3 regions of the Glutamicibacter sp. AOP5-A2-18 genome follow, and region 3 is predicted to be linked to each of the others. Evidence: riboswitches for the same ligand, from Rfam matches in the RefSeq annotation. Region 3 holds a riboswitch; each other region holds the start of a gene.
What was found. A riboswitch is a leader RNA that binds a small molecule or an ion and turns the genes downstream of it on or off. The one in region 3 is predicted to bind S-adenosylmethionine.
Positions count from the first base shown of each region.

Region 1 (7,040 bases), 2.9 Mb from region 3:
CCACATACTTACCACGGTCAGCGTAAGCCAACGCGGTGGCCTCAAAGTAGTGGTGCAACGCGTCGGTTGGTTCCATTGATGCAAGGTTAAAATTGCTCAGAATATTCAGTGATTCACCAATGGTGGTTCCACCGCTAGAGGATGGGGCCATGCCATAAACATCTAGTCCACGGTATTTCACCGTGGTGGGCTCCTGCTCCGCGACCTTGAAGTTGGCAAGATCTTCGGTGCTCACGTAGCCAGCGGGTACTGGCAGTTTGGTATCTTCCACCTTGGGTGGAGCCTGCACGGTCTGGGAAATCTCTGAGGCGAGATCACCTTGGTAGAAAGCTTTTGGACCCTTGGCTGCCAACAGCCGGTACGTGTCGGCCAGCTCTGGATTCTTGAAAATGGTGCCTACCTTTGGGGCATCACCCTCAGGCAAGAAGAGGTCGCTGGTTGAGCTGAAAGCAGCAAAGCGTTCCTTGTTATCTTGAGTTTGTTCATGGAAGGTCTTGTCCACCACAAAGCCTCGCGAGGCGACCTGAGTTGCCGGTTTGAGAACCTGCTTGAGGCTTTGTGAACCCCAGTTATCTAGCGCCCGTTGCCAGGTGGCCACGGTGCCAGGAACGCCTACTGCTACACCGCTGGTGACCAGTTCGGGGGTGAAGTTATAGGGCTTTGAGGTAGCCGGATCGATGAAGGCATCATGCGGTATTGCTGCCGGCGCGGTTTCACGCCCATCGATGGTGCTGACCTTGCCCGTGGACGCGTCGTAGTACATGAAGTAGCCGCCGCCGCCAATGCCAGCGCTGTAGGGTTCGGTGACACCTAGGGCTGCAGCGGTAGCCACCGCGGCATCAACAGCGTTGCCACCCTTACGCAATACTTCGAGTCCTGCTGCCGAAGCTTCTGGATCCACGGAAGCTACTGCGCCTCCGGTACCGGTAGCAGTCGGGGTCTTTTCTGTGTGCCTTGGGTCAGCGCTCGCCGGGAGGACTGTGAAAGCTCCTAGTCCCAAAGAAAGAATCGTTGCGCCAGCCAAAGCGCGCAAACTTGATCGTTGCATACTCTGATCTCCTGAAAGAGGTGGGGATGAAGTATGCGTCAATTTACGGGAAGTGCTCGAAGCGCTAGGGGTGTGACACGAGCCATCTTTTTAGAAGCGTTGTAATTCCGCGCAAGTGATCACAATATTTATAGTTATGACGTTAGAACTGTGGGCAGTGATCCCCGACTAGTCAGTCGGGGATCACTGCCCACTTCAGCGTTGGTGCAGCTGGTTAGTTTACTGAGCCAGAGCTTCCTTGATGGTCTTACCCAACGATGCGGTTGGACGGCCAATGAGCTGGGAAAGATCTGCCGAGTTCACTTCCAGGGCACCGTCACGAACCTGCACGTCGGTATCAACCAGGATGTCTGCAAACTGTGCTGGCACGCCGGATTCGGTGTAGATCGCAACGAGCTTCTCTGGTTCAACTTCCTGGTAATTGACCTCTTGGCCGGCGGCGGCGCCCACGGCACCGGCCAGCTGACTCAGGGTGAAGGCCTTGTCGCCACCAAGTTCGTAGATCTTGCCGGACTCATTTTCTTCGGAGAGCAATACCGCTGCGGCTGCTTCTGCGTAGTCGGCACGTGGGGCGGCGCTGATCCTGCCGTTACCTGCGGCGCCGAGAACTACGCGGCTGTTGAGGTAGCCCAGGAGCTGATCGGTGTAGTTTTCGGTGTACCAACCGTTGCGTAGCAAGACGTATTCAATGCCGGAGCCCGCCAGTAACTGTTCGGTAGCCACATGCTCTTGCGCCAGTTTCATGTTGCCGGTCAGGGCATTGGCAATAGAGGTATAAGCAATCAGCGATACGTTCACGCGCTGGGCAGCGTTGATGACGTTCTCATGCTGGGTGATGCGCTGGCCAACTTCGCTACCTGAAATCAGAAGCAACTTGTCTACGCCTTCGAGAGCTGACACCAGGCTTGCCTCGACGTTGTAGTCAGCGGCGCGGGTCTCCAGACCCTTGCCCGCCAGAGGAGCGAGTTTTTCTTCAGAACGTCCAAGGGCAACCAGTTGTGCAGGATCTGCACCGCGCTCTAATAGTGCGTTGATAACCAGTTGGCCCAGCTGTCCGGTGGCTCCTGCAATTGCAATCTTCATGTTGTCCTCTCGTTGGTCTGCAAACTAATACAACCACGTCCCTCGCGGTTCAATTCCCGACGGTCAGTCGTGCGCATGAAACCAAAAGGGGAATCAATACGTCAAGGGTCGTCGTCTTGATTCGAAACCTTTGAGGAAAGTGAAGAATTGCTACGCAAACCAAAGCAATTTTTTGACGTTGTGAGTAAGTTTTGGTGACTTCATGACTTCCGTTTACGTAATTATTGTTCGGTCATGGCCATGGAAGACAGACTTAAATCGTTCGGACCGTACAACCGAACACACACCATCCAGAGCGACTGAGAGATCTGGCTCAACGACGTCGCAGCAACCACCCGTAAGGGAGCGGTGCTACAGCCAGGACCGATGGAGTACTTTCACTTCGCGACGGGAAAGTCTGTTTAAAGACAGGTTTTCCTCGTGAAGAACGCTCCGTATAACCAAGCAGTAAAGGAGCGATGATGATTCGTCTTGAGAACGTAACAACAACATTTGGCAATGGCCAGGATCAATTCACGGCAGTTAAAGACGTGACCCTGAACATTGAAGCCGGAAGCATTCACGGGATCATCGGCTTCTCCGGTGCTGGCAAGTCAACGCTGTTGCGCAACATCAACTTACTTCAGCGCCCAACCTCCGGTCAGGTTTTTGTCGATGACGTGGAACTTACCGGACTCAGCGATGGCGATTTGCGTAAGCAACGACATGAAATCGGAATGATTTTTCAGCACTTCAATCTGCTGAACAATCGCACCGCGTTGCAGAACGTGGAACTGAATCTGAAGTTTGCTGGTGTAGCAAAAAACGAGCGTCGCGAACGCGCCTTGGAAGCTTTGGCCATTGTTGATTTGGCTGACAAGGCCAGCGCATACCCAGGACAGCTTTCAGGCGGTCAGAAGCAACGCATCTCCATTGCACGAGCGTTGGTGACCGAGCCAAAAGTCCTCTTGTGCGATGAACCGACCAGTGCAGTGGATCCGCGAACCACGACCTCGGTGCTGCAGTACCTCAGCGACATCAACGCCAGCCTCGGAATCACCACAGTTATTGTCACGCACGAAATGAACGTTATTAAGGCCATCGCAGACCGCGTCTCGGTAATGGAAGACGGTTCAGTAGTTGAAGAGTTCGCCCTGAATGAGTTGCAAGAGCCTGGCTTTGAACCCACGACGCCTATCGGACGCTATCTGATCAGCGATGAAATTACGTTGAACCGCAGCCCAAAACCCGTTTCATCCTCATCAGCTGCCCACGTAGCGCGCGTATAAAGAACCTGGATTACCAATGAACTTATCTTCACTAGTGCTGGGCACGAGCAACGGCAGTGCAGCAGCTTTTAACTTTGACCGAATTGTTGAACTGGCCCCGGAAATTTGGGTGGCCATGGCACAAACTTTCGCCATGCTTCTGGTCGCCATTCCAATTGCAATTTTGCTCGGAACGCCACTGGGGATCTGGCTGTTCTCCATGTCGCCTAATGGTCTGCGTCCCCGTCCGCGGTTGCACCAGATTGTTGACGGAATAGTGAACACCATCCGTTCCTTCCCATTCCTTATTTTGCTGATTGCCATCATCCCGTTCACCCGGTTTGTGGTGGGAACGACCATTGGAACTGCTGCCGTCATTGTTCCGCTGACGATTAACGCGATTCCTTATTTTGCACGTTTTGTGGAACAGAACATCAGCCAGCTTGGCAATGGAGTTGTTGAAGCTGCGCAGGCCATGGGTGCTACCCGCGGACAGATCATTCGCGAAGTATTACTTGTCGAGGCAAGACCTGCACTGCTCTCATCTGTCACCATCATGACGGTCAGTTTCATCTCGTACTCAGCGATGGCCGGTCTGGTAGGTGGCGGAGGTATTGGCGATTTTGCTATCCGCTACGGCTACTACCGTTACGAAACCGGCGTCATGCTCCTAGCGATCATTCTGATGATCTTGCTGGTGCACGCAGTTCAGTTTGTTGGTACTCGGCTCTCGCGTGCAGCAGACAAACGCTAAACACTTCTTCTCAACTCGCACTTTATCTAAGGAAAACATCATGGCAGTATCTCGTCGTACTTTCTTGACCTTCGCCGCTGGCTCGGCAGCACTCTTAGGACTAACCTCATGTGGTCTGGTCGGAGGCGGAGAAGCTTCCGGAACTGGGGACAAGACCATCAAGATCATTGTCACCGAATCGGCTCCGTCACAGGAGCCCACCAAGATCGCTCAGAAGCTACTGGCTGAGAAGGGTTGGAAGCTGGATGCCACGTATGTCACCGATATCGTGCAGCCAAACCACGTGGTATCTAACGGTGAGTATGATGCGAACTTCTTCCAGCACGGTGCCTACCTTGAGCAGTTCAAGAAGGACCAGAACGTGGATGTGGATCCAGCCTTCTACATGTACAGTTCACCAGCCGGCGTGTACTCGAAAAAGTACGATTCCATCAAGGAACTGCCTAACGGTGCCACCATCGCATTGCCTGTAGATACCGCTAATAATGGTCGCGCATTGGCCCTGCTTGATAAGGCAGGGGTATTGAAGGTCACGCCAAACAAGAGCGTGATTCGCCTGTCGCAGAATGACATTTTGGAGAACCCAAAGAACTTCAAGTTTGTTGAAGTTGATCAGCAGTCATTGTCCAAGACTCTGCCGGACGTTGACGCCGGATTCCTCTTTGCTCGCCTCGGCGCCGAGATTGGTCTGAACCCAGACGACGCGTTGCTCTTTGAAAAGGAAGAAGAAGCACTTCCATACATCAACATCATTGGTGCCAAACCTGGATTCATGGATACCGAGAAGGGCAAAGTCCTTGAAGAGGCTTATCACTCAGATGAGGTCAAGCAAGTGGTACGCAGATTACCTTGACGGCGCTCTAGGCACCCCATGGGACCGCGACCTGGAAGCAGATTTCGCCACCTGGAATAAGTAGGCCTTGGCCCCACGACGATAGTTGATCCGCGTCGTGGGGCCACTACTTTTTGATACTGAACTTAGATACCGATGTCCTGCAGGGAGAAGCAATGACGACAATCGCCGCGGCAACAACAGAGAGCCACTACCAGGAACTGCTCAAGCGTTTCAGTGAAGTTTTCGCACGAATAGCTGAGGGAAGCCGAGAACGCGAACAAAACCGTGTTCTGCCATTTGAGCAGGTGCAGTGGCTCAAGGACGCAGGATTTACCACGTTGCGCGTACCTGAAAGTCACGGTGGCACACCAGTCAGTCACGAGCACCTCTTCCGTTTGCTGATTGAACTTGCCACGGCAGATTCCAATGTGGCTCATTTGTTGCGCAGCCATTTCGCCTTTGTAGAGACCATCGCATTGCAACCCGAGAAGTTTCAGGACCGTTGGTTCCCACGGGTGCTGGATGGTCAGATCTTTGGCAACGCTGCAACTGAACGTGGCGGCAACGCATTAGGCACCACGAATACCAAGCTCGTGAAGAACGCTGATGGCTGGGTCTTGCGCGGTGAAAAGTACTACACCACCGGATCGATTTTTGCTGATTGGGTTGTGGTCATGACCAGTACGCAAGGTGTTGAAGGGCGTCAGTACGCCATCGTTGACCGGAACGCTGACGGGGTGGAAATCCTGGATGATTGGGATGGGTTTGGCCAGCCATTGACCGGTACCGGTACTGCCATATTCACTGATGTTCCGGTTCAGGCCGAGAACATTATTCAGCGTAAAATCGCATCTACTCTGGAACCTGCGTTCTTCCAACTGTGTCTACTGTCGGTACTTGTAGGCATCGGTAAGGCCGCCCGCAATGAGGCAGCACAGATCGTAGCTACGCGTACCCGCACCTTTAACACCGGTTCGGGTTCTTTGTTCAAGGATGATCCGCAGATTCAAGAGTTGGTTGGACGCTTGGCGGCGAATGTTTTTGCTGCTGAATGCATAGTCACCACAGCAGCCCGCGAATTAGACGCGGCCCTAGATCCGCAGCTGGCTTTGGATTCTGATGCTGCGTACCTGCGTGCAGAGTTGGCAGTTCAACAAGCTCACGTAACCACACCAAAGCTGATTTTGGATGCCACCAGCGAACTCTTTGATGTCACCGGCGCGTCAGCGGTATCGACCTCTAAATCGTTAGATCGTTTCTGGCGCAATGCACGCACAGTTGCGACCCACAACCCGGTAGCCTTCAAGGCTCGCTCTGTGGGCGACTATTTCATCAACGGCACTGTGCCAAATGGCCTGAACTCTATCGGCGAAGCAAAAGCAGGGAAGTAATCATGGGAACTTTTGAATCACGTCCACGTTTGCTGCTCTCAGCATTCCTAATGAATACCTCAAGCCACATTCTTGGTGGCATGTGGCGTCACCCAGAAGCGCAGCAGCACCGTTTTAATGAACTGAATTTGTGGGTGGATTTGGCAAAGAAGCTGGAAGACGCCAAATTTGATGCGTTGTTCTTTGCCGATGTTGTGGGCCTTTATGGAGATCATGAGGGTGGTTGGGCATCCCACGTACGCAAGGGCCTACAGGTTCCTAGCCATGATCCGCTGGTACTGCTCTCTGCCTTGGCAACAAGCACCAAGGATATTGGTTTGGCCATGACCAGTTCTGTCATTCAGAGTCACCCTTTCCAATTTGCCCGACAGATTTCAACCCTTGACCACCTCTCGCAGGGCCGCGTTGCGTGGAATATCGTGACCAGCGTTCTAGAAAATGCACACCGCAACTTTGGTGGCAAGGACCTCGTAGCTCACGATGACCGCTACGGGTGGGCTGAAGAGTATGTGGAAGCTGCCTACAAGCTGTGGGAGGGGTCTTGGGAAGAGGACGCGTTGCTGGCCGACAAGGTCAACGGAATCTATGCTGATCCGTCCAAGGTCAACAAGATCAATCACCGTGGGGACTACTACCAAATTGATGGCCCACATCTTGCTTTGCCCAGCGCACAACGCACGCC
Region 1 covers NZ_JBQSVW010000001.1:293,705-300,744, forward strand. The annotation lists gene ggt (gamma-glutamyltransferase) at 1-1,048, opposite strand, end outside; gene ACT3RW_RS01405 (SDR family oxidoreductase) at 1,268-2,131, opposite strand; SAM riboswitch class I at 2,415-2,504, shown strand; gene ACT3RW_RS01410 (methionine ABC transporter ATP-binding protein) at 2,590-3,399, shown strand; gene ACT3RW_RS01415 (methionine ABC transporter permease) at 3,416-4,132, shown strand; gene ACT3RW_RS01420 (MetQ/NlpA family ABC transporter substrate-binding protein) at 4,173-4,985, shown strand; gene ACT3RW_RS01425 (acyl-CoA dehydrogenase family protein) at 5,141-6,358, shown strand; gene ACT3RW_RS01430 (NtaA/DmoA family FMN-dependent monooxygenase) at 6,361-7,040, shown strand, end outside.
Region 1: linked by a shared signal. The riboswitch ahead of ACT3RW_RS01410 (methionine ABC transporter ATP-binding protein) and the one ahead of ACT3RW_RS15410 (hypothetical protein) in region 3 are both predicted to bind S-adenosylmethionine.

Region 2 (7,040 bases), 2.5 Mb from region 3:
TGCGTGAGTCATTTCGCGCGGATAACAGACCAGCGATTCCACCCCGCCTAAGGAGACCGAGAGCTGGAAGTACTCCATGGATTCAGCGAAGGCGCGGGCGCCGGCTTCATCGGTGAGCTGCAGCGAAACAATGCCGCCAAAACCGCGCTGCTGGCGCTTGGCCAGTTCGTGCCCGGGGTGGGTTTCCAGACCCGGGTAGTACACGCGGGTCACTTCTGGCTGCGCGTCAAGCCAGCGGGCCAGCTTATCGGCGGTGGAACAGTGACGTTCCATGCGCAGGCCCAGGGTTTTCAGTCCGCGGGCGGCCAGGTAGGAATCCTGCGGTCCGGCCACCGCACCGCCGGCAAACTGCTGGTAGCCGACCGCTTCGGCCAGGGACTGGCCGCGGAAGAGGTGATCGGCCACAATTACCGCACCACCGAGCACGTCGGAGTGCCCGCCGATGTACTTGGTGGTGGAGTGAACTACCGCGTGCGCGCCGAAGTCCAGCGGGCGCTGTAGATAAGGGGTAGCGAAGGTGTTATCAACCACCAGCAGGGCACCAATTTCCTTGGCCAGCTGGGCCCAGCCGGCTAGATCGGCGATGCCAAGCAGTGGGTTGGACGGGGTTTCCACCCAGAGCAGGGCGGTATTGGGTTGCAGTGCAGCTCGCACCGAATCCAAGTTGGTGATGTCTACCGCCGAGGAGGTGATGCCCCATTTGCTGTGCAATTTGGAGATCAACCGGTTGGTGCCGCCGTAACCGTCGGCGCCCAGAACGATGTGATCGCCCGGTTCCAGCACGGCACGCAGCAGCGCATCTTCGGCGGCGATACCTGAGGCGAAGGCAAAACCGGCCGCGCCGTTTTCTAGGATGGTGAGCTGGTCTTGGAAACCATCTCGAGTGGGGTTGGAGCCGCGGGAGTATTCGTGCCCGGATCGCAGTACGTTAATACCGTCCTGGATGAAGGTGCTGGTCTGGTAGATCGGCGGAACAACGGCGCCGGTGTGTGGGTCTTTTTCCTGGCCTGCGTGTACGGCCTGAGTGTTGAAGCCAGTCATCATGCTCCTTGAGTTTGTGGGGCCAGGGCCCGGTTTAGTGCATTATCAAGCGCGCGGTTCAGGTCTGCGAGCAGATCCACAGGATCTTCAAGCCCGACCGAAAGGCGCAGGGTGGAGGCGTTCAGGCCAGCGTCGGCCAACTGATCGGCCGAGAGCCGGCAATGGGTCATGGTGGCCGGGTGCAAAATCATCGTGCGGGTGTCCCCCACGTTCGCGGCCAAACTGATCAGTTCTAGCCCATCAATCACCGGGGAAACTAGCGACGGGTGTGCCAACTCGATGGCCAGCACGCAGCCGGTGCCCTTGGGGGTGAGCTGTTGGGCCACGGTGTGGCTCGGGTGGCTGGATTGTGAGGGGTGATGGATGGCCGCGATGCCCGGGTGGCCGGAGAGCTCTTGGATCAGGGTGCTCACGCTGCGCTGTACATGCGCTGCACGCACCGGCAAAGTTTCGATGCCGGCCAAAATGCCTTGGGCGCTGGCCGGAGCTAATGCCGGACCTAGATCGTGCAGGAACTTGGAACGCACCAGCATCGCATAGGCAGCAGAGTCGTGGCGTTCGAGCAAGGAAGTATTGTTCAACCGCACGCGTGGGGCGGCAATCTGTGGCCAACGCAGCGGATCGGAGAAGTCGAACTTTCCCGAATCCACCACCACGCCGCCAAGTACCGAGCCATGGCCGGCCAGACCCTTGGTGGCCGAGTGGACCACAATATCCGCGCCAAAATCTAGCGGGCGGAAGTTCAACGGGGTGGCCAGGGTGTTATCCACGACCACCGGGATGTTGTGCTCGTGGGCGATCGCCGAAATAGCGGGAAGATCGGCCACCGTGCACAGCGGGTTGGACACGGACTCTAGGAAAAACGCGCGGGTCTCATCCTCGATGGCCCCGGCCCAGGCTGCCGGATCGGCTTGGTCAACAAAGCTGACGCGGATGCCAAAGTCGGCGAAGGAGTCGGTCAGTAGGTCCACCGTGCCGCCGTATAGCGAGGAAGACGCCACAATGTGCTTAGGTCCCTGGGTCAGCGCCAACAGGGACAGTGAAACAGCTGCCTGTCCCGAGGCGGTGGCCACCGCCTGAGCTCCACCTTCCAGCGCGGCTACACGCTGTTCGAGGATCGAAACGGTGGGGTTACCGGTGCGTGAGTACGTGAACCCGGACTGGCGCATAGCGAACTTTTCGATCGCTTCAGCATGGGATTCAAATTGGTACGCTGCGGAGTTATGTAGTGGTGGCAGCATCGGGCGGAAATCTCCGCTTGGTCGATACCCTGCGTGGACCGCGTCGGTTCCTTGGCTCATAGCTCCTTCTCGTTTCCTAGCGAGGGAGTGCACCGAAAGATGTAACCCGTACCAAAGCCCGAACACTGACTTGGTACGAGGCACAGTGCGCTTAAAAGCGTTCGGAACTGCTCCATCGTCCCTGGCATTAGCACCTTTCGGTTTCCCGATGGTTGCTGCGACGTCTTCGAGCCAGATCTCTTAGTCGCTCTTGATGGTTTGTTGTTCTTCCATGGTTCGATATCTGCCCCGGGCGGCGCAAGCGGCATTGGGCTCACGGCTTCATACAAGGTCGCCACGCTTCATATGTCGCCAAGTTGTCATGATGACACGGGGTTTACGACCTGTTTATGACGCGCCACTTTGAGCATAATCCGTGGAATCTAGCAGTTTTGCCCTGCTAGTGTGACGACTCGAAGGCTAGAGATGACACACTGTTACGGTTTTAGCCCAGCACCTCAACGTCAAAGCTGGCGACCACCGCACGCACTTCTTCCAAATAACGCTGCGCTTGATCGGTGAGCGGGATCCCGGCGTGGTCGATCCAACCGATCTCGATTCGCTCGTCGATGGACAGCGGGATGGCAACGATGGAGGGATCAAGCTCGTCGCTGATGATGCCGGTGGAGATGGTGTACCCGCCCAAGCCGATCATGAGGTTAAAGATCGTGGCGCGGTCCGAGACTTGAATTTCGCGTTGGCTTGAACGGGTGGAGAGCACCTCTTCGGAAAAGTAGAAGGAGTTGTTTGCACCCTGGTCGAAGGTAAGCCGCGGCAGGTCCTCGAGGTCTTCAAGCGTCACCTGTGCACGCGAGGCCAGCGGGTTGCTGCGCGAGATAAAAATGTGCGGATCGGCCAAGAACAGCGGATGGAAGACAAGCCTGGATTCGCGCAGCAGCTTGTCGATCACTTTCCGGTTGAAGTCGTTGCGGTACAAGATCCCAATGTCGCTACGTAGAGTGCGTACGTCCTCAATGATTTCCTCGGTGCGGGTCTCACGGAGCGAAAATTGGTACTCCTCTGCGCCGCTGGCCTGAACCATGCGCACAAAGGCATCAACCGAAAATGAGTAGTGCTGGGTGGAGACGCCCAGCAGTCGCCTTGCGGAAGGACGGCCGAGGTAGCGATGCTCCAGCAGCTCCACCTGCTCCAGGACCTGTCGGGCATAGCCGAGGAATTCCGCGCCTTCGGCGGTGAGCGTCACGCCCCTCGCGGATCGCATCAGCAAGGTGCGCCCCACTCGTGATTCGAGCTCTTTCATGGCCGCGGACATGCTGGGCTGCGCGACGTAAATTAGGTCGGCGGCACCGGAGATGGAGCCCTCGGTAGCGACCGCGGTGAAGTAGCGAAGCTGTTGCAATGTTAAACCGCTTGTTCCTTGAACCATAGATTGAGTCTATATGAATCCATAGTTATATCGAGTTACCTGATATCAATGAAGACCCTGCATGATGGACGCATCGACTTACTTTCGGCCTGCCCAGGCCCTCATCACAAGATTGGCCGCCATGGCAGACGAGTTCACTTTCAGCATTAGCACCACCAAATTCGACGAGAATTACACTCCCTGTGCCACCTCACGAGTGACCACAAACTTCGCAAATCTGGCCCGTGGTGAGAATCGCCAACAGAACCTGCGCAACGCCCTGACGATGATCAACCGTCGCTTCAATTCGCTGGCTCACTGGGACAATCCTGCCGGCGATCGTTATGAGCTCGAACTGGAAATCATCTCGGCCAACGTGCATTTTGCCGCCGAGAATGAAGAGCAGGATTTTCCGCTTCTTGAAGTTCTAGACACCATCGTTGTCGACCGCCTCACCGGTACCCGTAGCCATGGCATGGTGGGCAATAATTTCTCTTCTTACGTCCGCGATTATGACTTCAGTGTGGTGCTTCCGGCGGCCAGCAACGGCTCGGGTGCTCCTAAGTTACCTGAAGATTTCGGCGACCTTCACGGCCAGCTCTTCCAGCATTTCTTGGATTCGGAAGCCTACCAGCAGCGTTTTAACCAGTTGCCAGTGGTCGCCATCAGCGTCTCCACTTCCAAAACCTACTACCGCACCGGCAATAGTCACCCGGTCCTTGGCTTGGAATACCAGCAGGACGAGAACTCCCTGACCGATACCTACTTCGGCAAAATGGGTTTGCAGGTGCGCTACTTCATGCCTGCAGGTTCCGTAGCTCCACTGGCTTTCTACTTCCGTGGCGATCTACTCAATGACTACACCAACCTGCAGTTGATCAGTCTGATTAGCACCATGGAGACCTTTCAGAAGATCTACCGCCCCGAGATTTACAACGCCAATTGTGCTGCCCCGTCGGTCTACCGTCCAAGCCTGAGCGCTCAGGACTTCGCTCCGACTCGGATCGACTACGACCGCGAAGAACGCACCCGACTCGGAGCTAGCCAGGGTAAGTACACGCAGGAGCACTTCATCATCCCTAATCAAGAATTGCTCAACCAATTTTCCGCCACCTGCCCAACTCCTGTCGCCTGAGAATCGAAAGATAAACGATGACTTCAAAGCTAATTCCAACCTCAATCGTCGGCAGCCTCCCCAAGCCTTCATGGCTGGCCCAACCTGAGACCCTGTGGTCCGATTGGAAGCTCCAAGGTTCCGAGCTGAGCGAAGGAAAGCAAGATGCCATGCGCGCTGCCGTACTGGAGCAGACTCAGCGTGGCATCGACATCATTAGCGATGGCGAACAGACCCGTCAGCACTTCGTCACAACCTTCATTGAGCACCTGAGCGGTGTTGACTTTGAAAAGCGTGAGACCGTGCGCATCCGCAACCGCTACGACGCAAGCGTGCCCACTGTTGTTGGTGCAGTAGAGCGAAAAAAGCCAGTATTTGTTGACGATGCAAAGTTCCTGCGTTCATACACTGACAAGCAGATTAAGTGGACGTTGCCTGGCCCAATGACCATGGTGGACACCTTGTATGACGCTCACTACCAGAGCCGCGAAAAATTGGCCTGGGAGTTCGCTACCATCCTGAATCAGGAAGCCAAGGAACTCGAAGCCGCTGGAGTGGATGTCATCCAATTCGACGAGCCAGCGTTCAACGTCTTTTTTGACGAAGTTGCTGACTGGGGCATTGCAGCGCTGGAGCGCGCATGCGAAGGGTTAAAAGCTGAAACCGTCGCTCACATCTGTTTCGGTTACGGCATCAAGGCCAATAATGATTGGAAGGCCACCCTCGGCGCTCAGTGGCGCCACTACGAGAAGTCCTTCCCACTACTGCAGGCCTCAACCATCAACACCGTATCTTTGGAATCGCACCACTCCAACGTGCCGATTGAAGTCGTTGAGATGGTCCGCGGCAAGAAGGTCATGCTCGGCGCCATCGATGTGGCCAGCGAAACCGTTGAAAGCCCAGAAGAAGTCGCTCAGACCTTGCGCAAGGCGTTGGAATTTGTGGACGCGGACAAGCTGATTGCGAGCACCAACTGTGGCATGGCACCGTTCCCTCGCGACACTGCGCTGGCAAAGCTCAGCGCTTTGAGCGCCGGAGCGTCCATCCTGCGCGAGGAGCTCGTCGGTGCCAGCGTCTAAGGTCACCATCGACGCTACCGATTCGCTGTCCGCGGACGACTTCAAAGCTGTCTTCCGCGGACACCCGGGTGGTGTCAGCGTCATTACGGCAGATGCTGGCGACGGGCCCGTTGCGCTCACTGCCACCTCGGTGGCATCAATCAGCGTTGATCCACCGCTATTGGTCTTTTCGATCTCGGCGTTATCTTCGGCTGCCGACGTTCTTTCTCGTGCGGCAACGATCGTCGTTCATAGCCTGGATGTGCACGACCTTGAGGTTGCCAAACTGGGTGCAACCAGCGGCATTGACCGCTTCGCACAGAGCCAGTCGTGGACACGTTTAAGCACCGGCGAAACGGTGTTTGACAACGTCCGTGCGTGGGTCCGCTGCGAAGTTATTGAACGGATTCAGGCCGGAACTTCCACGGTGATTGTTGCCCGCGCTCTGCAGGCGCACATTGAACGTGATGCTCAGCCGGGCGAACTTGGTGACGCGTTGGTTTACCACAACCGTTCGTGGCATCACCTCAACGAAAATTCACGCCTAAACGGTTAAAACTCTTCGGCCGCCGTCTCATAGACGGCGGCCGAACAGCTTTAGCTGGTCCAATGGCTCTTTGCGTTAGTGCTTGGTCGACTTTCGACGTCCGAGAGCAACAAAGACCGCACCGGCAAGGGCCACCAGCAGCCCCGCTACTCCAGCGGTGACTCCGTCAAAGCCAGTGTTCGCCAGTACTGGTGTTGCGGAGTCGGCGCTCTTCTTTGTGTCTTGCTTCTTAGCCGAAGGCGCTGCACTGACATCACCGGCAGGCTCGATTTCTGCGCTAGCCGACGCAGATTCACTCTCCGATGGAACCATCTCCTGATCAGTTTGTGGTTCGTCGATATCATCGTCTTCTTGCTCCGGCTGGATCCCGAAGAACAATTCAAGGTAGTACGCTCGCAGTTCGGGATTATGGGCAAAGACTTCTTCGAGGAACGCCTGGAACTCAGTGGCGTCTTCATCGCTTTCGATACTTTCGGCGATGAATGGCAGCATCAGGTCAAGCAGTTCGAGGCCTTGGTCGGTGCTTAAGTAAGCTTCCCACTGGGCTTCATCCCAGTCGAAGCTTTCCTCGGGAAGAAGGTCGGTAATGGACTCCCAGAAAGCCAGCTCTTCGTCGGAAAGCTCGGATTCTTCG
Region 2 covers NZ_JBQSVW010000001.1:701,022-708,061, reverse strand. The annotation lists gene ACT3RW_RS03395 (cystathionine gamma-synthase) at 1-1,041, opposite strand, end outside; gene ACT3RW_RS03390 (O-acetylhomoserine aminocarboxypropyltransferase/cysteine synthase family protein) at 1,041-2,342, opposite strand; SAM riboswitch class I at 2,452-2,542, opposite strand; gene ACT3RW_RS03385 (LysR family transcriptional regulator) at 2,767-3,708, opposite strand; gene ACT3RW_RS03380 (putative oxygenase MesX) at 3,830-4,822, shown strand; gene ACT3RW_RS03375 (methionine synthase) at 4,840-5,880, shown strand; gene ACT3RW_RS03370 (flavin reductase family protein) at 5,867-6,415, shown strand; gene ACT3RW_RS03365 (hypothetical protein) at 6,482-7,040, opposite strand, start outside.
Region 2: linked by a shared signal. The riboswitch ahead of ACT3RW_RS03390 (O-acetylhomoserine aminocarboxypropyltransferase/cysteine synthase family protein) and the one ahead of ACT3RW_RS15410 (hypothetical protein) in region 3 are both predicted to bind S-adenosylmethionine.

Region 3 (7,040 bases):
TTGCGCAGGTCGAATTCCCATGCGGTATCCGAGGTCTGCTTCCAAGAAGTGGCGAGCATTGGCTCTACCTTCTTCTCGGTCTGGTCATACTTGGTCAGGGTTTCCAAGCAACCGGCGATTGAGAGCACATAAGCGTCATCGCTTTCCAAAGCCCAGTTGGAAATTGGGGCACGGAAGTTCGCTACAACTACGCGGGCTTCGGCATCCGCTGCTGCATCCGGAGCGGGGGTGGCGGTGGAACTGCAGGCAGTTAGTGCGAGGGCTACCGCTGCAAAACTTGCAGCTACGCTCAATCGTCCAAGGTTCATGGAAATCCTTCGGCAATACGTGATGAATTGGCATCCAATGTCTTAGAGCCTTGGTAAGCGTACCCTAATTCCTTGATTTCTCATGAAGCAATAAAAGGCCATGAAGACCCCTTTAGAACTTCGGGATTCTGGACTGCGATAGAACGCTAGCTGAGTAGTAGAAAGTTGGTGTCAACCGTGGAAGTTCTGAGGACATTTTGCGTTATGTGTCGCAGTTCACGCACTGCGTGTGCGTAGCATGCGGTCACGAACCAACCGAGAACCAAGCCACGAAGCCAGCAACAGCGGAATGATCATGACTAGCCAAGGGATAAAGGACAACTCGGCTGCGCCTGCGGTGTGTGAGAGTAACCAGCCAAAGAGCATGTTGCCTAGAAGTACTGCTAGGCCGCCGCAGGTGGAGAGTAATCCGAAGTAGGAGCCGGTAGCGTTGAGCCCGGCAAATTTTGGAACAAGACTGAGCGCGGTGGGATGAACACTCATATGACCCAGGGTCATCAGGGTGACTGCGCAAAGAATTCGCACCAAGCTGGTTTCCTCACCAAAGGCTGATGAAGGGATGAAGGCCAAAACACTAAACCCCAAGGCGCTGAGAATATAGCCCATGCGCAACGTTGCAGCTGGGCCGATTCTTGCAGCAAGCCACGATAAGGGAATCTGCAGGCTCAGGGTCAAAATGGAGATCCACGCAAAGATCAGCCCCAACCACTGGGTAGGCATGTCTTGGCGTTCAAGTTCCAAAGGAATAGCTAGATACAGCTGGTTGTAGGCCAATAGGTCCGCGGCATGCAGCGAACAGAAGGCCAAGAACTGGCGGTCGCGCAGACATTCTCGGAAGCTACTGTGAGGCTTCGATGCTTTAGTTCCTGCACCGGTAGCAGCCGACAGTGCGCTCGCCGTGTCAGTCTTGCCAAGAGTGAGCGCCAAGAAGATTCCGATGGCCACAAAGAATACTGCGCCAAAACCTGCCACGGTGGAAAATCCCCAGCCCCACAGGGCCGAACCCACCAAAGGTCCGGTGACGGCGCCAATTTCACCCGTGATGCTCAGCCACGCAAAGAGCGTAGCCCGCCGAACGTGCTGGACTTGTCCTTGATCCCGCGCGCTTTGGGCAGCCGCCACCAAGATGTTTAGTCCCGGGGAGAATAGTGCCCCACCAAATCCGGTGAGCAGTGCGCCAAAAATGAACATTCCCAAGTGTGGAGTACTAGACCATAGGGATGCGGCCAAAGTGAGGAAACCTGCGGCACGTACCGCGCAGCCGATCAGAATCATGGTGCGGGCGCCGAAGCGATCCGCCAGAGTGCCACCAGCTAAGAACAGTCCTTGCTGGGCAAAAGTTCTGATTCCTAAGATCAGACCCACCGCGGTAGATGCCAACAGGAAATCATTGCTGAGGACTACCGCAAGGAAGGGGACTACAGCGTAGAAGCCGATATTAAACAGCGTCTGGGTTCCCAGGAGCGCGGTAATTTCTAAGCGTTGCGAGCGAGTTTTCATGGGCCTCTGGGACGCGGTGATGATGACCAGTCTGATCTTAGCTAAAGGATGGTCAATCACTTGTGTTCAAACTGTCGGTGCATTGTCCTATGGTTGAAAACAGGTTCAAGAGTTACGACGTAAAGTACCTGGCTAGTCGTACGGCAACCCCTCTCCGGCTCACGGGGTGCCCCAGGGGAAGAACCGTTCCGAGGCAAATGTCATCGGTTCAGTTAGCGGTTTGCCCCGTCCAGTATTCGGTACGGGGCGGCACCGCTCTCACGCTAGGAGAATTTCCATGGCTAATCAGCCAATTGATGACAAGCATGAATTCGACTTCCGTGAATGGACGAAGGAGATATTTGGCGAGGAAACCAGCAACAGCAGGGTTGATCAATATGGATTGCCGTTTCTGTCCGACGAAGCAGACTTGAGTGAAGAAAGGCAACGCAAGCTCCGCTGGTATTCGGCGCTGTTGGAAGCTCCTTACGTTGCCCGGGTGCAGACGAGAACGCGCAATTCTTGGAGCGATTTTATGAGTAACAATTCCCGGCACCGGCGCTTGACCAATGGCCAGTGCTACAAAGCTGAGGGCTATGACGAATATATTCAGCGTTGGGAATCGGTCGGCATCGGTTCGGACTTGTACCTTTTGATCCACGCGTCCTTGAAGCGGGCAGTTGAGATAAGTCGCAGCCGGCATACTTCGGATCTGGCGAAGCTGAATCTGGAAGTCCGATTGGATGAGCTGCACCTGTGCCGTGACGACGGCGGGATGTATGGTCGAAGCTTGGTTCCCGAGCACTGGAAAGATTTCCCAAACCTGCGGACCCGTTTGAGTCCAGTGACCGCTATCCGGCGAATCATTGACGCCGGGTTCTAGAATCCAATCCAGTTGATGGAGTTCAAGGGACAGGCCGCCAGCGGTCTGTCCCTTGAACTGGCTATCGAATCTTCTATTTTTTAGCTTGCGCCTTCCAAGGCCATCTGCGATGGCTGATTCTTGAAGCCCTTGGTGGTGGTTGCCAAAATAATGGTTCCGATGGCCAGCCAGATGCTGCCGATAATTACGGCATGAATATCAAGCTGCGTGAGTAGGAACGCGATGACTAGAACACCAATAGCTGGGCACAGCACGTAGAGCATTGCATTAAGCTTGTTGCCTGCGCGACGTTGGCGATCCCAATAAACAATGACCGACACGTTGACCATGATGAACGAGATGAAAGCACCGAAGTTAATGAATGAGGTTGAGGTGGCCACATCCATGAACATGGCGATCAAGCCCACAACTGCGATGGCCAAGATAGAGAAGACCGGGGTGCTCCAACGCTGGTTCAGCTTCCCAAAGAAGCTGCGTGGCAGTACTCCGTCTCGACCCATGGCGTAGAGCAGTCGACTGCCAGCAGCCTGAGCGGCGATACCTGAGGTGAACTGGGCGATAACTAGTGCGGCCAAGAAAATAGCACCAAATAAATTGCCACCAATGTGCTGTGCTATTTCGAAACCCGCAGCATTAGAATTCTCAAAGACACCGCCTGGATGCACCAGCTGTACTGTGTAGGCCACGATGACAAAAATGCCTCCACCTATGAGGGCAACGAGCATGATGGCCTTGGGGACGGTGCGCCGGGGTTCCACGGTCTCTTCGGTCAGAGTGGTCACCGCATCAAATCCAAGGAACGAGTATGCGGCGATGGCTGCACCAGCGGCGATACCTGTTGTGCTCGCGCCGATCCCGGTAAACGGAGAAGAGCTCACTAGAGCGCCTGCGCCGTGCTCGCTGGAGACACTGGCCACGGAGAGAACTACGAAGAAAACGATGACCAAGATCTGGAAGGACATGAGTACCAGATTCACCCGGTCTGCCACCTTGATGCCGATGATATTCAAAATGGTTGTCAGCACAATGAAGCCAAGGATCCACACCGGCATCGGCGCGGCAGGGAATTGGGCTTGCAAGTACGAGCCACCGATCAGCCAAATCACCATGGGAAGGAAGAGGTAGTCAAGCATAGTGGCCCAACCGACGAGGAAACCGATCCGTCCGTCGATGGTCTTGCGTACGTAAGTGTAGGCAGAACCGGCCACCGGGTACGCTGCAGCCATCCGGCCGTAGCTATTTGCGGTAAAGAGCATTGCCAGTAGAGCAATCAGGTAGGCGCTGGCGCTGGCGCCACCGGTTTCAGACGCAATGACACCAAAGATGCCTAAGACAATCAGGGGTGTCAGGTAGGCCAACCCAAAGATCACCAAGGAAGACAATTTCAGGGTGCGAGTAAGTGTGGGGGTCGAAGACATGGAAAACTCCGTCGTTTTCTAAGAGCGGGATTGGGGTTGTTGTGGCGCCCAGCGAGATGGTTCCAATGCGCCGTCATAGAGCGGAAGACTAATCGGTGCATCGTCCGGACCGAATTGAGACCACACGCGGTTAGTCCCTGCGGTTCCGTGATCACGCACTCGCTGTACGGTGTCCGGGTCAACCCGGACCACGAGGGTATCTTCGCCAAGGCCAGCTTCACCCAGGACCATGCCTTCGGGATCTACCGCGATGCTTCGGCCGCGTCCTACAGGGTGGGCGCAGTTCACGCTGAGCATGTACACCTGGTTCACGATGGCGTTGGCTCGTGCCAGGATCAGTTCCTGTTCACGGTCGTCACTAGTGGTTTTCACAACGTTCATGATGGTGTTGGCACCCATCCAGGCAAGATGGCGTGAGTGTTCTGGGAACCAAGAGTCGTAGCAAATAGACAGTCCGAAAGCGCCGACTTCTGGCACGTTTGCGACCACAAATTCGGTTCCTGGCCGGTGCGGCTCAAACGGCCGCCAAGGGAACATTTTGCGATACCTGGCAACCAATGCGCCGTCCGGGGAGAAGAGTAGCTGGGTGTTGCGGAAACCACCGTCTGTATCGCGCTCGCCGATGCTACCTGGGCACAGCCAGATTTGGTGTTTGGCGGCAATGGCACCGAGCGCTGACACAAAAGGGATCATCCAAGGAGACTGCTGCGTCCTCCAATGCGGTGCTTCGCTCTTGTTCAGGTAGATGCTCGGTACCGTGCAGATGCATCTCAGGGTAGATCAGCATCTGAAGATCGTCATGCTTCTGTAAAGTCTTGGCAACATCATCAGCAAAAGGCTGAAGCGAATTCTCAACTGGCAGCGGGACGCGCTGCGCCAATCCTGCGGTGATTATCTGGGACATGTGGGTCTACCTTCATACAAACTTATAAATGATCAATATGATCAGATATACAAATGTATGTGACGTAGTCGATAGACTCAATACATGACGGCGAAAAATATTTCGAGACTGACCCACGTCGAAGAGCGCGAAATTGACCGCCTGTTTCATGCAGTGCCGGGGGCCGCAGCAGTAACGCGTTTGTCAGCCGTGGAAACAGTACGGGCACGGATCTTGCTGTCAGTGGAGCATGGGTTGCTCATTCCGGGTGGAAAACTTCCGAGCACTGATTTGATTGCGGCAGGTCTTGAAGTCAGTGACATCACTGCGCGGCGTGGTTTGGAGAGCCTAGTCGAAGACGGCGTGCTGGAGCGACGCAGGGGCAGAGCCGGAGGAACCTTTGTTGCCCAGAAGCCACCGAAGATTAATGACGTAGCGGTCCAGGCTTATCTTGAAGACGTGCCGGCGGTGCGGATACTCATTGATCAGCGAAGCCTGATGGAAAGCGCCATCGCCGCGCAAGCTGCGCAGAATGCTACAGAAGCTCAGTGCCAAGAACTCGAAGCTCTGATTAGGCAATCGGCCAATGCCGCGAACTGGCATGAGCATCACATCCCGGATACCAAGTTTCACCGACTGGTAGCCGAGATCAGTGGCCTTGCTGAAGTACCCGCTTACCTCTCTAACTATGAGTCCCTACTCAAGTACTTTGTCCCCTATCCGCAAGAGAAACTTGTAGAAGGGCGAGGGCACCACCAGCAGCTCGTTGAGGCTTTTCGCAACAGGGATTCGTTGGCCGCGATGTCGGTGACTCGAGAACATGTTGACGCCCTTCGGAGGGAAATGTTCTTCGGTCTGCACGTTGCGAACCCTTCGCTATCCGAGTAGAAAACCCAGCAATTAGCGGCTGACGGAACTGATTTTCATCAGTGGTCTTTGGCATCACCGAATCTTCGGATTGTAGTTCCGGTGACATGCTGATCTTGGCGCTTTTTGTTATCAATGAGCACCGGCATGGTGTGGATGATTCACGCTGATGTAGCGAATTGCCTGCTAATGCACAGCTGATCAACTCTGTCTCATGTCGAGCTGCAAGGCGACGAACCGTAGGTTGTATCTGTCGTCGAAAATAATCGTTATTGCGCCACTGGATCAGACCGACACAAGTGCTCGGTGATTTAGTGCTGCGTTGCAACTCTTGGCTTTTGAATCATCAGAAGCGTGCAGAGCACCACGCAAAATCCGATGAGCAGGCAGGCCGCGACAAGAACGGCTTGGTTGAGGGTTCCGGAGGTGGCCAAAGCGCCGATACCAATTGCGATGAGGGCCTGAAAAACGTAGGTGATGACGTATAACAAGGACAGCGTTGATCCGCGATGCGTAGCTGGTGCAATGCTGTTGATGAGTCCGATTCCACCGTTAAACAAGAGTGAATAGGCGACTCCGTCGGCCACACACCAAACTAGAAATAGTGTGGGTGAACCAAAGTTTCCTGCAGCCACCATGACCACCAGGCTCGGGATGGTCACGCACATGACGGCCCAGATTTGTGTGCGTGCGCGCACCTTGGTCAACAGCAAAGCCGAGAGTCCAGTGGTCAACGAGGAGCTGGCGAGTAGGGCGCCGATGACTGCGCTGTTCCGTGTGTGGGTAAACGCCGTGATCATTTGGGCGCCGAGCGATGGGAAGATTGCGCCCATCCCCAACGCCAACGTCACGGACACCAGAGCGATGCAGAATCCTACGCGGATATCGCGCTGAACTTTTGGACGTTGGGGGCGCCACGCAATTTTAGCTGCGGGTCGATCGTTGGGCGTCAAGATGAGCGCGCAACCGCTGATGATGGCCAAAATCAAAAGTGCTATGTAGCTCCAAACCAATGGGAGTGGCGCAAAGTGTGCCAAGAAGCCGCCGACAAATAAGGCTAGTGACAATCCTGTTGCGGTGGCCGCAGTGGCGACAATGCTCGCCAGTCGGGGGGGGGTGCTGTTTTGATTGTTTTCGGTCAGCGATACCGTGGCTGTTCCCATGGCCAGGCCGGCGCCGGCACCTTGTAGTATCCGACCGAC
Region 3 covers NZ_JBQSVW010000001.1:3,206,251-3,213,290, reverse strand. The annotation lists gene ACT3RW_RS15420 (ABC transporter substrate-binding protein) at 1-308, opposite strand, end outside; gene ACT3RW_RS15415 (MFS transporter) at 525-1,808, opposite strand; SAM riboswitch class IV at 1,912-2,028, shown strand; gene ACT3RW_RS15410 (hypothetical protein) at 2,086-2,670, shown strand; gene ACT3RW_RS15405 (APC family permease) at 2,751-4,088, opposite strand; gene ACT3RW_RS15400 (carbon-nitrogen hydrolase family protein) at 4,107-4,781, opposite strand; gene ACT3RW_RS15395 (hypothetical protein) at 4,714-4,992, opposite strand; gene ACT3RW_RS15390 (FadR/GntR family transcriptional regulator) at 5,077-5,859, shown strand; gene ACT3RW_RS15385 (MFS transporter) at 6,150-7,040, opposite strand, start outside.